Regions from separate parts of the Exiguobacterium sp. s160 genome, predicted to be linked through region 3. Evidence: riboswitches for the same ligand, from Rfam matches in the RefSeq annotation. Region 3 holds a riboswitch; each other region holds the start of a gene.
The links. Region 3 has a riboswitch for S-adenosylmethionine ahead of KNO86_RS02205 (aminotransferase class I/II-fold pyridoxal phosphate-dependent enzyme). Riboswitches for the same ligand answer to the same signal wherever they lie in the genome.
Positions count from the first base shown of each region.

Region 1 (3,602 bases), 490 kb from region 3:
TCGAGCTCACCGCTTGCGAGCGTCTTATTCGGAAGCACGTAGTCTTGGAACTTCTTGATTTCGAGTTTGTAGCCTTTTGCTTCATATTCTTCTTGTACGTGCTCTAAAATCTCAGCGTGCGGTACGTTCGACGCACCGACAATCAATGTTTTTTCATCGCCAGAACCTGTTTCTGCCTCTTCTCCGCCGCAAGCCGCGAGAACTGTGAATGCTGATAAAGCTGTCAATCCGAGTACTGTTTTCCAAGTTTTCATTATGAATCCCTCCAAATGGTGTATGTGTAATTAAGCTGAACGTTTATCAATTTTTGTGACGAGTCGGTCACCGATGAACTGGATGACGAACACGATGATCAAGATGAGCACCGTCGCCACGAACGTGACGTCGTTTTGTGAGCGTTGGAAACCTTCCAAGAAGGCCAAGTTCCCGAGTCCGCCGCCTCCGACGACACCGGCCATCGCCGTATAACCGACGATTGCAACGATGGTCACCGTGAGTCCTGAAACGATTGCCGGAAGCGCTTCCGGAATCAAGACTTTATAAATGATTTGCCATTTCGTCGCGCCCATCGATTCCGCTGCCTCGATGACGCCGCGGTCGACTTCACGAAGGGCAAGTTCGACCATACGGGCGTAGAACGGTGCAGCTCCGATGATGAGTGCCGGAAGCGCCGCCGTCGAACCGAGCATCGTACCGAGCAGGAACAACGTGAACGGGATGAGTAAGATGATTAAGATGATGAACGGGATCGAACGGAACACGTTGACGATCGCGCTGACGAAGACGTAAATTGGACGATTCTTCAATAATAGCGATTCGTTTGTAATATAAAGAATCAAACCTAAAGCGAGTCCAATCACAAACGTCGCGACACCCGCGACGAGCGTCATGTACAACGTCTCCCATGTCTGTTCCATCATGATTTGCCAGTCTACGTTAGGAAACATCGCTTTCCACCTCCACTTCTACTGATTGCGAACGAATCGACGCGATGGCGCGTTCGATTTCTCGTGCTTCCCCAATCAATTGGATGAATAGCGTGCCGAGCGCACCGACTTGTGACTGGGTCACGTTCCCGCCGATGATGTTGAATCCGATGTCGTGCGTCTTAAGGACGTCAGACAAAATCGGTTGTTCTGCCGTTTCGTTCAAGAATTTCAATTTGACGATTTGCCCACTCGGATAGCGTGCTTTCAAATGTTCGAACGTGAGCGATAGATCGTCGACTGCCCCGATTTGTTTCACGAATTCTTTCGTGATTGGCTGCTCCGGATGTTGGAACACGTCAGAGACTTGACCTGTCTCAACGACTTTCCCTGCCTCCATCACGGCGACGCGATGACAAATCTTTTGGATGACGTGCATCTCATGCGTGATGAGGACGATTGTCAATCCGAGCTTCTTATTGATGCTGACGAGCAGTTCAAGAATCGAATCCGTCGTCTTCGGGTCGAGCGCGCTTGTCGCTTCGTCACAGAGGAGCACCTCTGGATTGGTAGCGAGCGCGCGGGCAATCCCGACTCGCTGTTTTTGACCGCCGGATAATTGTGACGGATAGCTGTCTTCACGACCTGATAATCCGACGAGCTCGACGAGTTCCTGAACCCGACGCTTCCGCTCACTTGCCGGTACCCCGATCAATTCGAGTGGGAAGCTGATGTTTTCTGCGACCGTGCGCGACCACAGAAGGTTAAAGTGCTGGAAGACCATCGAGACGTTCTTTCGAACCCCTCGTAATTCTTTCGGGCTGAGCTTCGTGAGCTCACTCCCGGCGACCTCGATTTCACCGCTAGACGGTGATTCGAGACGGTTGAGCAATCGGATGAGCGTCGACTTCCCCGCCCCCGAATATCCGATTATTCCAAAAATTTCACCGCGATCAATCGTTAGTGATACATCATCCACCGCCTGGACACGACCATTCTTCGTATCGAACCATTTGGCGACGTTTCGTAATTGAATCAATACATTTCCCTCCTGACAACAAAAAAAGCGCGCACGTTTGAGCAAACGTGCGCACTTTATCGTACGGACAACGATTGCTCTCATCTCTCAAGGTTTCTCACCTTGCTGGAATTAGCACCATTTCGGATTGCTCCGCGGTTGCTGGGCGTCATAGGGCCAGTCCCTCAGCCTCTCTTGATAAGAGTGTTGTGTATTCGATTAGCTTTATCATAGCGACAGCTTTTTCTGCTGTCAAATCATTTTTTCAAAAAAATCAAAAAAAGGTGCCGTCCGAGGACGACACAGAACGTAGCACCTTGAGTCACGGAAGGACAGCCCATAGATGAAAATCTTTTGCCCGTTCAAGATTTACATCCTTATATGGGGGAGATTCACCAATCATCACTCGATCTTGATTTGGACCGTGCGATTATACGGAACGTCTTTCTTCGCTTGATTTTTTTGGGGGACAATCGAAGGGAAGACTGACGTGTATTCGTATAAAGGTAGCAGCGGCTTCACCAAAACGTCTTGATGTCGGGAATATCGCGTCCTATTTTGTGTTCAAGTAAGATGTTGTAATGAATATACCATTCGTGAACTTTCTGTGTCAACTGATTATTTAAAATTTTCAGATTATTCTAATGTTCCTCTCTCACTTTACGAAAGAGAGGACGTGTTGAACGTTTTGAAAAGCGTAAAGACGATCCCGAACCTCGCCATTTTCAAGCTTTAACAGCGCTGGGACGCTCATCACCTGATAAGCTTCAAGTTCTTTTGGGATATAGTTCGCATCGCGCTTTTCAATCTGAATTTCAGGGTCGACCGCCTCGACAACCGTCAACATTTTCTCCGCGACAGCGCATGTACCACACATTGGGGCGTATATATATAAGTATCCGTCTGTAATCATTTTTCTCACCTCTCTTGTCATTATAATAGTCGTTCGAGTCCCGTTCAAAAATCGTGCTCTCGTTAAATTTCAGAATTTTTCAATGATTCTCTTGACTCTTCTGTCTGATAGGAATAATATGGGTTCTAACTTTATCGCTTTTGTACATAACAGCAAAGAAGAAGGACAGGTGAATGAATGATGACGGAACAAGCAACAGGTACGACAAAGCAATTTACGATGAACGTCTTAAACGGTCTCAGTATGGCGATTCTGATCGCCCTCATCCCGAGCGCGCTGCTCGGCGAACTCACGAAAGCTATACTCCCTTATTTTCCGTCTCTTCAATTCATATTGGATGCGACGACGATTGCGATGCGCCTCCTCCCGGCCATTATCGGTCTTGCCGTCGCGATGCAGTTCGGTCGATCGATTTTAGAGGCTGGAACGATTGCCATCGCAACCTATGTCGGCAGTGGCGCCGTTCGAATTAATGAAGGTGCGTTCGTGATGGCCGGAATCGGTGACGTAATCACAGCCGGTGTGACCGCTGCAATCGCTACGATTCTTGTCATGAAGCTCGCTCCCCACTTGAAGACGTATACGGTCATCGTCATGCCGATGACCGTCATTGTCGTCGCAGGCGGCATCGGTGCCTTCTTATTGACGTATATCTCACAGATCACGACATACATCGGATACCTCATCATGACGATGACGGATCTTCAACCGGTTCTCATGGGCATCCTGATTGCGATGGCGTTCT
Region 1 is NZ_JACSKK010000001.1:922,873-926,474, forward strand. Features, by position in the region: gene KNO86_RS04750 (MetQ/NlpA family ABC transporter substrate-binding protein) at 1-254, opposite strand, end outside; gene KNO86_RS04755 (methionine ABC transporter permease) at 285-947, opposite strand; gene KNO86_RS04760 (methionine ABC transporter ATP-binding protein) at 937-1,965, opposite strand; SAM riboswitch class I at 2,043-2,149, opposite strand; gene KNO86_RS04765 (thioredoxin family protein) at 2,600-2,857, opposite strand; gene KNO86_RS04770 (PTS sugar transporter subunit IIC) at 3,038-3,602, shown strand, end outside.
Region 1: another riboswitch for S-adenosylmethionine. It lies ahead of KNO86_RS04760 (methionine ABC transporter ATP-binding protein); the one in region 3 lies ahead of KNO86_RS02205 (aminotransferase class I/II-fold pyridoxal phosphate-dependent enzyme).

Region 2 (3,602 bases), 430 kb from region 3:
CGCAATCGACTAGGGTATAAGACTAGCAATGCCAATCACATGAAGGAGTGGAACAACATGGAACCAAAATTAGAGCATGACCCGAAAATCGAACAAACAGAGAATCCGAACCGTCAATTTGATCAATTGGATGCAGGGGGTCCAAAAATCAGCGTTGTGACCGGGATGCTACTCGGTGCCCTCGTCGGTGGTCTCCTCGCCTTACTTAGCTCCTCGAATCGGGAGCAGACGAAACAATCGCTTACGAATGCAAAATCTTCGGTCGGTGGCATCGTGAATGAAGTCAAACAAGACCCAGCCGGGAAAGCATCTCAAGTGATTGAACAGGTGAAGACCGCTTCCGGCAAGATTCAGGAAGTCTCAACAGACGTTCAAAACGTATATGAAAAAGTTGTCGGAGAAGTCGATACAGTCAAAGAAGACGTCAATAAAATCGTCGAGACGGCCCAAGAAGCCAAATCTGATTTACAAGACATCGGTGAAAAAGTCGTCGAAGCGAAGGATACCGCGCTTGGACAAGAAACCACTTCAACTGATTCGTCATCGAATGATCATAAACAGACACCACCAACGACTTGAACCTAAAAAAACGACCTTTCCGTGGAAAGGTCGTTTTTGTTGATTACGCGAAACGCTTCGCGCCTTCTTCAAGAACTGCTGCTTTATCTGTTTGCTCCCATGGGAGTTCGATATCTGTACGACCGAAGTGACCGTAAGCTGCTGTTTGCTTGTAGATTGGACGGCGAAGGTCAAGCATCTTGATGATGCCTGCTGGACGGAGGTCGAAGTTCTCACGAACGAGTTCAACGAGCTCTGTTTCGCTCAATTTACCAGTGCCGAACGTGTCGACAGCGATTGATACTGGATGTGCTACCCCAATCGCGTAAGCGAGTTGAACTTCTGCTTTATCCGCAAGTCCTGCTGCAACGATGTTTTTCGCTACATAACGAGCTGCGTATGCTGCTGAACGGTCAACTTTTGTAGGATCTTTACCAGAGAATGCGCCACCGCCGTGACGAGCGTATCCACCGTACGTATCGACGATGATTTTACGTCCTGTAAGACCTGCATCTCCTTGTGGTCCACCGATTACGAAGCGACCAGTCGGGTTGATGAAGTATTTTGTTTCAGCATCGATGAGTTCAGCTGGGATGACTGCTTCGATGACATACTTTTTCAAGTCTTCTTGAATTTGCTCGAGTGTGATCTCTTCTGCATGTTGTGTCGAGATGACGATTGTATCGATGCGAACAGGGTTGTTGTCCTCATCGTACTCAACCGTTACTTGCGTCTTTCCATCCGGACGAAGGTAAGCAAGCGTACCGTTCTTACGAACTTCTGCAAGACGACGTGACAATTTGTGCGCCAATGAGATTGGAAGCGGCATGAGTTCTGGAGTCTCGTTTGTCGCATATCCGAACATGAGACCTTGGTCACCTGCACCGATTGCATCAAGTTCCTCTTCAGTCATCTGACCTTCACGTGCTTCAAGAGCTTGGTCGACACCTTGCGCGATGTCTACTGATTGCTCGTCAATCGACGTCAAGACGGCACATGTTTCCGCATCGAAACCATATTTCGCGCGTGTGTATCCGATTTCACGGACTGTTTCACGGACAACTTTCGGGATATCCACGTAAGTTGACGTTGTGATTTCACCAGCTACGAGTACAAGACCTGTTGTGACAGACGTTTCTGCCGCAACACGGGCATTCGGGTCTTCCGCTAAAATGGCATCCAAAATCGAGTCAGAGATCTGATCACAAATTTTATCTGGATGTCCTTCAGTAACCGACTCTGAAGTAAAAAGTCGACGGTTCAATTTTGACATTCAAAAAACCTCCTATAATAAGGGTGATATGTGGACGGTACTCGTTCCCCTTACGCGTTGCTTTGGGACGGTAATGAAAAAAACCTCCCCCGATGACATACATGGGGAAAGGTTGAATCGTTCTTCCTTACCCTCTTATCGTTCGAAGCTAATGGCTTCGCTTCAGGATAGCACCTTTTCCGCACAAGACTTCATGTCGGACGGTTGCTGGGCTTCGTAGGGCCTTGTTCCCTCCACCGCTCAGAATAAGAGTATCCGTTACGAAAACCATCATATAAATGACACTCGATTATGTCAAGGGAATCGGACGAATTCGTAAAAGTTTTCACCGACTTGCAAAACATTTCTGTTTGTGAATCGACAAACATTTTTTTAATTCGTTTCTGTTTTTTAACACCTTGTGATAAGAGAATGTGATAAACTGTCTTTGTAAGAAAGCGCTTACTTAAAGAGAAGAAACGCTTGTGTTTAATTAGTGTGTCACATATAATTAAAAATGTCATACTGATTAATCGTAATCGCGGAAGTATGCGGATTTCATCCACATCTATTTAGGGGAAAGGTGGGATTCAGGATGGCGACAACGCTCCTGAAAATCGAAGAATTAATTAATGGTGCCGACATGAAACGGAACTTGACGGTTCCAGAACTGGTGGAAGAAGCCATCCAAAATGGGGAAGGTGTACTGACAAAAGACGGGGCTTTATCTGTCAGCACCGGTGCTTTTACCGGACGGTCACCGAAAGACAAATTCGTCGTCCAAGATGAAGTCAGCAACAACCTTGTCGATTGGGGAAAAGTGAACCAACCGATCGCGGAAGAGAAGTTTTCAGCACTTCTCGACAAAGTACTGAACCATTTAGAAAAGAAAGACAAACTTTATTACCTCGAAGCGTCTGCTGGTGCCGATGAGCACTACACGTTACCGGTCCGTGCCATTACGGAATATGCATGGCATAGTCTGTTCGCAAAACAGCTGTTTTTACGCGAATGGCCAACGAAAGGTGCGTTCGACCCGTTCACTGTGATCTATGCACCGAGTTATAAAGCAGATCCTGCAGTAGATGGTACGAATTCAGAGACGTTCATTCTCGTTTCATTCGCCAAGCGCACGATTCTGATCGGGGGAACAGAATACGGTGGCGAAATTAAAAAATCAATTTTCTCCGTCATGAACTTCTTGTTACCTGAGCAAAACGTCTTATCGATGCATTGTTCGGCAAACGTCAACGATGCAAACGAAACGGCACTCTTCTTCGGGTTGTCGGGAACTGGGAAGACGACACTTTCAGCTGATCCACAGCGCCACTTAATCGGAGACGATGAGCACGGATGGTCACCGGATGGGGTCTTCAACATCGAAGGCGGTTGCTACGCGAAGACGATCAACTTGTCGCGTGAGAACGAACCTCAAATCTATGATGCGATCCGCTTCGGTTCATTGATTGAAAACGTCGTATTGAATGAAGATCGTACACCGGACTACAAGAACATTTCCTTGACTGAAAATACGCGTGCGGCATATCCAATTGAATTTATCGACAACGCGATGCTCCCATCACGTGCCGGTCATCCGAACACGATTGTCTTTTTGACGGCCGATGCGTATGGTGTCTTGCCACCAATCAGCAAGTTGACGAAAGAACAGGCGATGTACCACTTCTTGTCTGGTTATACGTCTAAGCTTGCTGGTACGGAGCGTGGAGTCACAGAACCACAAGCGACGTTCTCAACTTGCTTCGGTTCACCGTTCCTTCCGCTCGCTCCAGAA
Region 2 is NZ_JACSKK010000001.1:858,451-862,052, forward strand. Features, by position in the region: gene KNO86_RS04440 (hypothetical protein) at 58-579, shown strand; gene metK (methionine adenosyltransferase) at 623-1,831, opposite strand; SAM riboswitch class I at 1,964-2,083, opposite strand; gene pckA (phosphoenolpyruvate carboxykinase (ATP)) at 2,406-3,602, shown strand, end outside.
Region 2: another riboswitch for S-adenosylmethionine. It lies ahead of metK (methionine adenosyltransferase); the one in region 3 lies ahead of KNO86_RS02205 (aminotransferase class I/II-fold pyridoxal phosphate-dependent enzyme).

Region 3 (3,602 bases):
CGTATCCAAATGTTGCGGTCGAGTTGCTTGAGTGATTGAAACATACAGGTCACCTGCTTTATTTAATTTTAGACACAAAAGGGACGTCATATGCATGAAGGCATACGACGTCCCACGTTGTTTATGCATGCCTAGTTAGGCAGGCGTCTTAGATATGAATCAATCGAAGAGGTGCCTGCCAATCAGTATGAACTTGAATGAATGGTTTCGAAGATACTACTGACATGGGAACCTCTCCTTTCTGTTAATTGTTATTCTTCTCTTCAACTGTATGACACATTTCATCAATGTGTCAACAAATTATTGGGAGGATTTAGAGTAATTCATTTAAATTTTTTCGATTCAAACGATAATCAATCAGTCTAGACAAGACCACTTGAATCATCGCCGTGATCGGAACACTCACAAACATGCCGACGAGACCGAATAGACTTCCTCCGATGATAATCGATGTGATGACCCAAAACGGAGTGATTCCGACGCTGTCACCCAAAATCTTCGGCCCGAGCCATAACCCGTCAAATTGCTGCAACAAGAAGATGAACAAGAGAACCAATACGGCGGTGAACGGATCATAGAAATAGGTGATGATAAACGCTGGGATCATCCCGAGCAGCGGACCGACGTAAGGGATAAAATTGAGCACCCCGACGATGACACCAAGAAGTAACGCGTATGGAGCCCCGATGATTAAGAGCCCGATGACAGCGAGAACACCGATGATCAGACAATCGAGTGATTTACCGATGATGTATCGTTTAAAAATGTAATCCATCTCCTGAAAGATATCGATTGTCGTCTTCGCAGTGCCCACTGGTAAGAGCGCGTAGAGAAGGCGCTTGAACATGCGAGCGAAGACTTCTTTGTCTTTTAACAGATAGATGGAAATGACAATCCCAATCAAGAAGTTGATCAATGTCATCGTGAAACTAGAGACATAACCGACAGAAGAGAGGACGGCCGTCTCGACCCATCCGGAATAACGATCCTCGAAGCGTGCAAAATCAATCGCCTGGGCGATCGTCGCGTTATAGTCTTTCAAGTAATTATTTACATCACCTAAAAACGCATCGATTTGACGGATGTAGACGGGTAACTCCTCGATGAGTGATGAAAGACTCGAGTAGATCCGCGGGAACAACGTGACGACCGAGATCGCTAAAATCCCGATAAACGTGATATAGACGATGAGCAGACCTTGATATCGCTTCAAATGGAACCGTTCTTCAATATAAGAGAGTACGGTGTTAAGTAATAAAGCAATGGCAATCCCCATGATGATTGGGGTCAGTAACTGAAACGTGTACTGCAAAACACGTGAGATGGTATCCGGTTCACTGATGACCCGCCATAAGACGAGTAAAATCAGACCGATCACACTGAGTTTCCAAATAAGTTGACGATTAAGCTCCAATGCTCTATCCCCTCATACAAATATAATTTTTCTACTCTTTTACTATGAATGTTTTTTGAAAAGGATTCAATAGATGTTCACTTTGAAAAAAATGTTTGACACCGTTGGAAATGTCTGGTTAACTTAGGGACATACAAAAAATACATAGCGAATAACACTTTCTATCAAGAGAAGCGGAGGGACTGGCCCGATGAAGCTTCAGCAACAGATTGCAAAATACTGTGCTAATTCCAGCAAGGTGACCTTGAGAGATGGGAAGGTGGTTGACTACATACGTCTGTATTGAGCACCCCTTTCCTCAGAAAGGGGTGTTTTTTCGTATCAGGAGGAACAATCATGGCAGACAGACGTTCACAATTATTAAAATCCTTACCGACGCAACACTTCGTCGGATTGGCAGAAGAGGTCGCAGCGGTAGAGGCAAGCGGGAAGAGCGTCATCCGGCTCGGGCAAGGGACACCCGATTTACCGACGCCCGCTCCAATCTGTGAGGCGCTCGAACGTGCCATCACGGACCCGGCGACACACCAATACGGTCCATTTCGTGGACAGACCCGCTTGAAAGAAGCGGTCGCATCATTTTACTCTCGTGAATATGGTGTCGAACTCGACCCGGAACGAGAAGTCGCGATCTTGATCGGTAGCAAATCAGGTTTGATCACACTCCCACAATGCCTTCTCGAACCGGGAGACGGGATTTTACTCCCGAACCCGGGTTACCCGGATTACATCTCGGGGGCGCGTCTGGCTGGTGCGGAAATCATCGATTTGACGTTAAAAGAGGAACACGGCTTTCTTCCTGACTATTCAACACTCGACCCGGCACACGCAAAGCTCATGTATTTGAACTACCCGAGCAATCCGACTGGGGCTGTCGCGACGCCGGCATTCTTTGAAGAGACCGTCGCGTTTGCGAAGAAGCATGATGTGATGGTCGTCCATGATTTTGCTTATGGAAGCATTGGGTTCGACGGTTATGTTCCCCCGAGCTTCCTTCAGGCAGATGGTGCGAAGGAAATTGGGATTGAAGTATACACGATGTCGAAGGCGTTCAATATGTCGGGGTGGCGAGTCGCCTTTGCTGTTGGGAACTCCGATATCATCGAAGCCATCAATACATATCAAGATCACGTCCATGTGTCTGTCTTCTCAGCCATTCAAGAGGCAGCAATCGTGGCGTTAGAATCCCCACGTGACTTACGTGATGACCTAGCCTCACGTTACGAAACAAGACGAAACCGATTGATTACTGGGTTACGCCGGGCGGGGTGGGAGATTGAGGCACCGAAGGGTTCCTTCTTTGTATGGGCGAAAGTGCCTGAGGGGGATGCAAAATCGTTCTCGACAAAGTTACTCCACGAGGCAGGGGTCGCCGTCACACCAGGCTACTTCTTTGGAACAGAGGGAGAGCACCACATCCGTTTCGGTCTCGTATCGTCTGAACAGAAGATTGATGAAGCGGTGGAACGGATTGAGAGACTGTTTGTAGCCTATGAGGAGGTACATTTGTGATTCGTCAGGCCGTGCTCGAATGACCATTCGCATGATGCGCTCGAGGACCTTCATACGGTGATCGGGAATCGGGAGGCACTCATTTTAAGAGGATTGAACGGATACGGTGAAGCGGTACGCGTATCCCCTTGTCTAGCAGAAATTCCGAGTGTACGATTTTACGGTGAATGTTCAGACGAAGAAATAAATCGTTTGAATGCCTATCGACCCGACGTATGGATTGCCGTCGGCGGAGGTAAATTGATCGATACGGCGAAGCGGATTGCATTCACCCAGTCGGTCCCGCTCATTGTCGTCCCGACCCTCGTGTCAAACTGTGCCGCTTTCACACCACTCAGCGTCATCTACACTGAGGAAGGGTCTTACACTCGCTATGACACGTTTCCGGTCGTCATCGAGCGCGTCATCGCAGATGAACGACTGTTACGTGAATCGCCTTATGACTATTTCAAGGCTGGCGTGATTGATACGGTCGCAAAGTGGTTCGAGTCCCGATATATTAGCGGGACGACTTCAAGGGACGCAGGGATTCAGTCAGGGTTATCACTTGCTGCGCAGTGCGGGGAATTGATGGACTTGTCGATTCATGAACAGAACTTTCGTCATTATGGGCCAGACATCCGATATCTCGTCGACCATGTCCTCGCAGTCGGTGGTGCGGTTGGTGGATTCGGGG
Region 3 is NZ_JACSKK010000001.1:427,970-431,571, reverse strand. Features, by position in the region: gene KNO86_RS02215 (MDR family MFS transporter) at 1-44, opposite strand, end outside; gene KNO86_RS02210 (AI-2E family transporter) at 314-1,414, opposite strand; SAM riboswitch class I at 1,573-1,672, shown strand; gene KNO86_RS02205 (aminotransferase class I/II-fold pyridoxal phosphate-dependent enzyme) at 1,751-2,926, shown strand; gene KNO86_RS02200 (iron-containing alcohol dehydrogenase) at 2,984-3,602, shown strand, end outside.

Region 4 (3,602 bases), on a different contig from region 3:
TCACCATCGCATTATTCGCATTGGATATCCTACACGCCCCAACAATCGATCCGTTGTCGTTTATTTTAATTTCATTGCTTGTCATCATTTTTCAACTCGACTCGATCGAAGTCAAAGGTGTGTACTTCACATTTTCTGAAAGTATCGTCTTAATTTTATTTTTATTCTTTGGATTCGAAACAGCACTCATCGTCAACCAAATCGGATTGTTCGTCTTTCAATTCGCCAATTTGAAACCGAAAGTCGCCATCCGTCGTTTCCGCTTCACGTATCCGTGGAATGCCATTACAGCTTACTTAGAAATTGTCATCCCAGCAGCGGTCTATCTCGCCCTTGGTGGGGAGACCGGTCTCGACTTTTATTCGCAAGATTCGTTCGTGCCGCTCGCTGGATTGTTCCTTGCCATCTTCTTAAATACGGTGTTTCAAAAGTATCAGGTGAGATGGTGGTTCCGCGTCGACATCGCATTGAGCGACTTTATGAAGATTGCCTTCTATACGTACGTCGTCAGTTTGATTTTCATCTTAGCGGCAGCGTTTTTCCGAGAGACCAACTTACTCGTCGTCAGTAGCATCGCCGCTGCGTTGACGTTCTTCATCAAGCGGCTTCTTATTCAAAAAGAGCGGCAAGATGCATTCAAATCCTTGATTGAGCAATACGATGAAGCGAAAGAGGCTGTTTCCTTGTCGCAGAGCGAGGCGCAAGCCATCGAAGTATTTTTAAGTCAATGCGAACAGCTGAATCATTATGATGAAGGGTATGTCGAGTTTAAATTATTTGAACGCACCCTGTACTTTGATTTAAAGACGCGACAGCCCATCGATCGACCCATCGTCTTTACGTTGCTTGACATGAGTCAGCCAATCGAGCAAGTCCTCGACTATGAAATGCGCTTTGAATGGGATACTTCCCTTTCTGATGCTTTCCACGACGATTACCACAGCTTCGTTTCTGTTCGTTCGGAGGAAATCGAAGAGATTCGCACCTGGATTGTTATGATGGGAGAACCTGTATACGGTTATCCAAAGATTATTCAGCACGAAATCATCAAATTGTTAAAATCGTTCAACCGAACCATTAGCCGTTGTCACGAACGGGACCGCCTCTATACCGAGAGTCGGACGGACAGTTTAACGCTTCTTGCTAATGCGCGTGCATTTTATGAATATGGCATTCAACAAATATCCGATATGTCGGTATATCCGATATCGGTTGCCATGCTCGATATTGATTTTTTCAAAAAGATTAACGATACGTACGGTCATCAGGTCGGGGACCATGTCTTACAAGAGTTCGGACGACGAATCCGTCAAGTGCTCCGTCCAGACGACTTTGCTGCACGTTATGGTGGCGAAGAATTTATTTTATTGCTCAATCATTGTGATATGCACCAAGCGATTGAAATCACGGAGCGGATTCGCCATCAAATCGAAGCGAAACCGTTTCATGTTGACCACCACGAGATTTCTGTCACCGCCTCCATCGGGGTCGACACAATTGAAGCGTTCGGGAACAAGCGTCTCGATGATACGATTCGAAATGCGGACCGTGCCCTGTATGTTGGCGGAAAATATGCAGGACGTAACCGTGTGGCGCACTTCAACAATTTAACGACGTAAACTCCCCTTTCTCACATCGAATTGGGGAGTTTTTAGGTTGACAACGGGATTTGAAACAGGTACGTTAGGGAACGTGTTTGATAATAGGATAACTTAACTTTTTATCGAGAGAGACGGAGGGACTGGCCCTATGAAGTCTCGGCAGCGGGGAACCTGTGCCAAATCCAGCGGACGATAGTCCGAAAGATGAAAAGGGTATTTCACACGAAGGACCTTTTTCTCAAGAAAAAGGTCCTTTTTATTTTTTAGTGAGGTGATTATTTTGGAACAACCAACAGCAAACAAATGGGCACTCTTGCCGTTACTCGTCTTCTTACTCTTCTTCATCGGAGCGGGTGTCTATTACGGAGACTTCTATAAGTTTCCGGTACTCGTTGCGGCCATCATCGCCTTGATGGTTGCGGCATTCATGACAAAAGGAAGTGCCACTCAAACCGTCGAGCGCATCGCGCAAGGTGCCGGAAATCCGGGAATCATCATTATGATTTTTATCTTCTTACTGGCCGGTGCCTTTTCAACGGTAGCTGAATCAATCGGTGCCATCGACGCGACGGTCAACGCGGCGTTGACGCTTTTACCCCCATCGCTTCTCTTAAGTGGACTATTCGTCATTGCTGCTTTCATTTCAATGGCAATGGGTACATCGACCGGAACGATTGCGGCACTTGCGCCGATTGCCCTCGGTATTCATGAGGAAAGTGGTGTGAACGTCGCCATCGCAGCCGCGGCAGTTGTCGGCGGAGCCATGTTCGGAGACAACCTTTCATTCATTTCGGATACGACCATTGCTGCCGTTAGGACACAACGGACGAACATGCGCGATAAATTCCGAACGAACTTCTGGATCGTGCTACCAGCTGCCATCATCACGACGATTTTACTCGCCGTCTTGTCGAACGGTGAATCGACGGTTGATGTCGCTGCATTCGAATGGTATAAACTTATTCCGTATCTCGCGGTCATCGGACTGGCGTTAACGGGACTGAACGTCATTCTCGTCCTGTTGGGCGGGATCACGCTAACCGGAATCATCGGTCTTCTCGACGGAAGCTTATCCGTCACAGCATTTGTGACCGCTATCGCCGATGGTATGGTCGGTATGGCCGAAATCTCGTTCTTGACGTTACTCATGGGCGGCCTCGTCGGACTTATTTCGCACAACGGCGGACTCACGTATTTGCGTGATGCGTTGACATCACGGATTCAAAAACGTGCTGGTGCCGAGTGGAGTATCGCGGGTCTCGTCAGTGCGACGAACGTAGCGACCGCGAACAATACGATTTCCATTCTCGTAGCCGGACCACTCGCCGCGAACATTGCGGACGAATACGACATCGAACGGAAAAAATCAGCGAGTGTGCTCGATATCTTCTCATGTGGTGTACAAGGGATTCTCCCATACGGAGCGCAACTTCTCATCGCCGCAGAGTTGACGAAGACCGCTTCGCCTGACCTCGTCCCGTTCATGTTTTATCCGTTCCTCCTCTTTATTTGTGGAGGAATTGCGATTGCATTCAACTTCCCGCGTTTTAAAAAGCAGTCTTAAACGACAAACACCCCTTGTTCAAAGGGGTGTTTGTCGTTTAGTGATCATCTCTTGCTTCAATTGCTCGTTGCGTTTTTTGAAAGCGCGTCGTTTGAGCACTTCTTCTAGTCCTCGACTGATGGCCCACAATGCGACCAAAAGCAGACCGAGCATCGATAAGCGAAACGGGCTTTGGATAAATTCTTCCCATTGATCCCCGATGACCGAGAAAATGACGACGACGAGTAGTTTCCCGAATCCCGCCGCCAAAATGAACGTACGGAGCGGCATCTGAATGAGCGCCAGCAAATAGGTGATCAAACTGACCGGGATGAACGGGAGCGAATACAAGAACCCGAGTGAAATCGGACTCATATGGTTGATTCGTTCTAACCAATAGACCGCCGCTTTATGTTTCTCGAGCCAGCGCGTCATCGGTTTACGAAACACATATCGGA
Region 4 is NZ_JACSKK010000004.1:162,869-166,470, reverse strand. Features, by position in the region: gene KNO86_RS10445 (GGDEF domain-containing protein) at 1-1,619, shown strand, start outside; SAM riboswitch class I at 1,718-1,812, shown strand; gene KNO86_RS10440 (Na+/H+ antiporter NhaC family protein) at 1,882-3,165, shown strand; gene KNO86_RS10435 (TVP38/TMEM64 family protein) at 3,184-3,602, opposite strand, start outside.
Region 4: another riboswitch for S-adenosylmethionine. It lies ahead of KNO86_RS10440 (Na+/H+ antiporter NhaC family protein); the one in region 3 lies ahead of KNO86_RS02205 (aminotransferase class I/II-fold pyridoxal phosphate-dependent enzyme).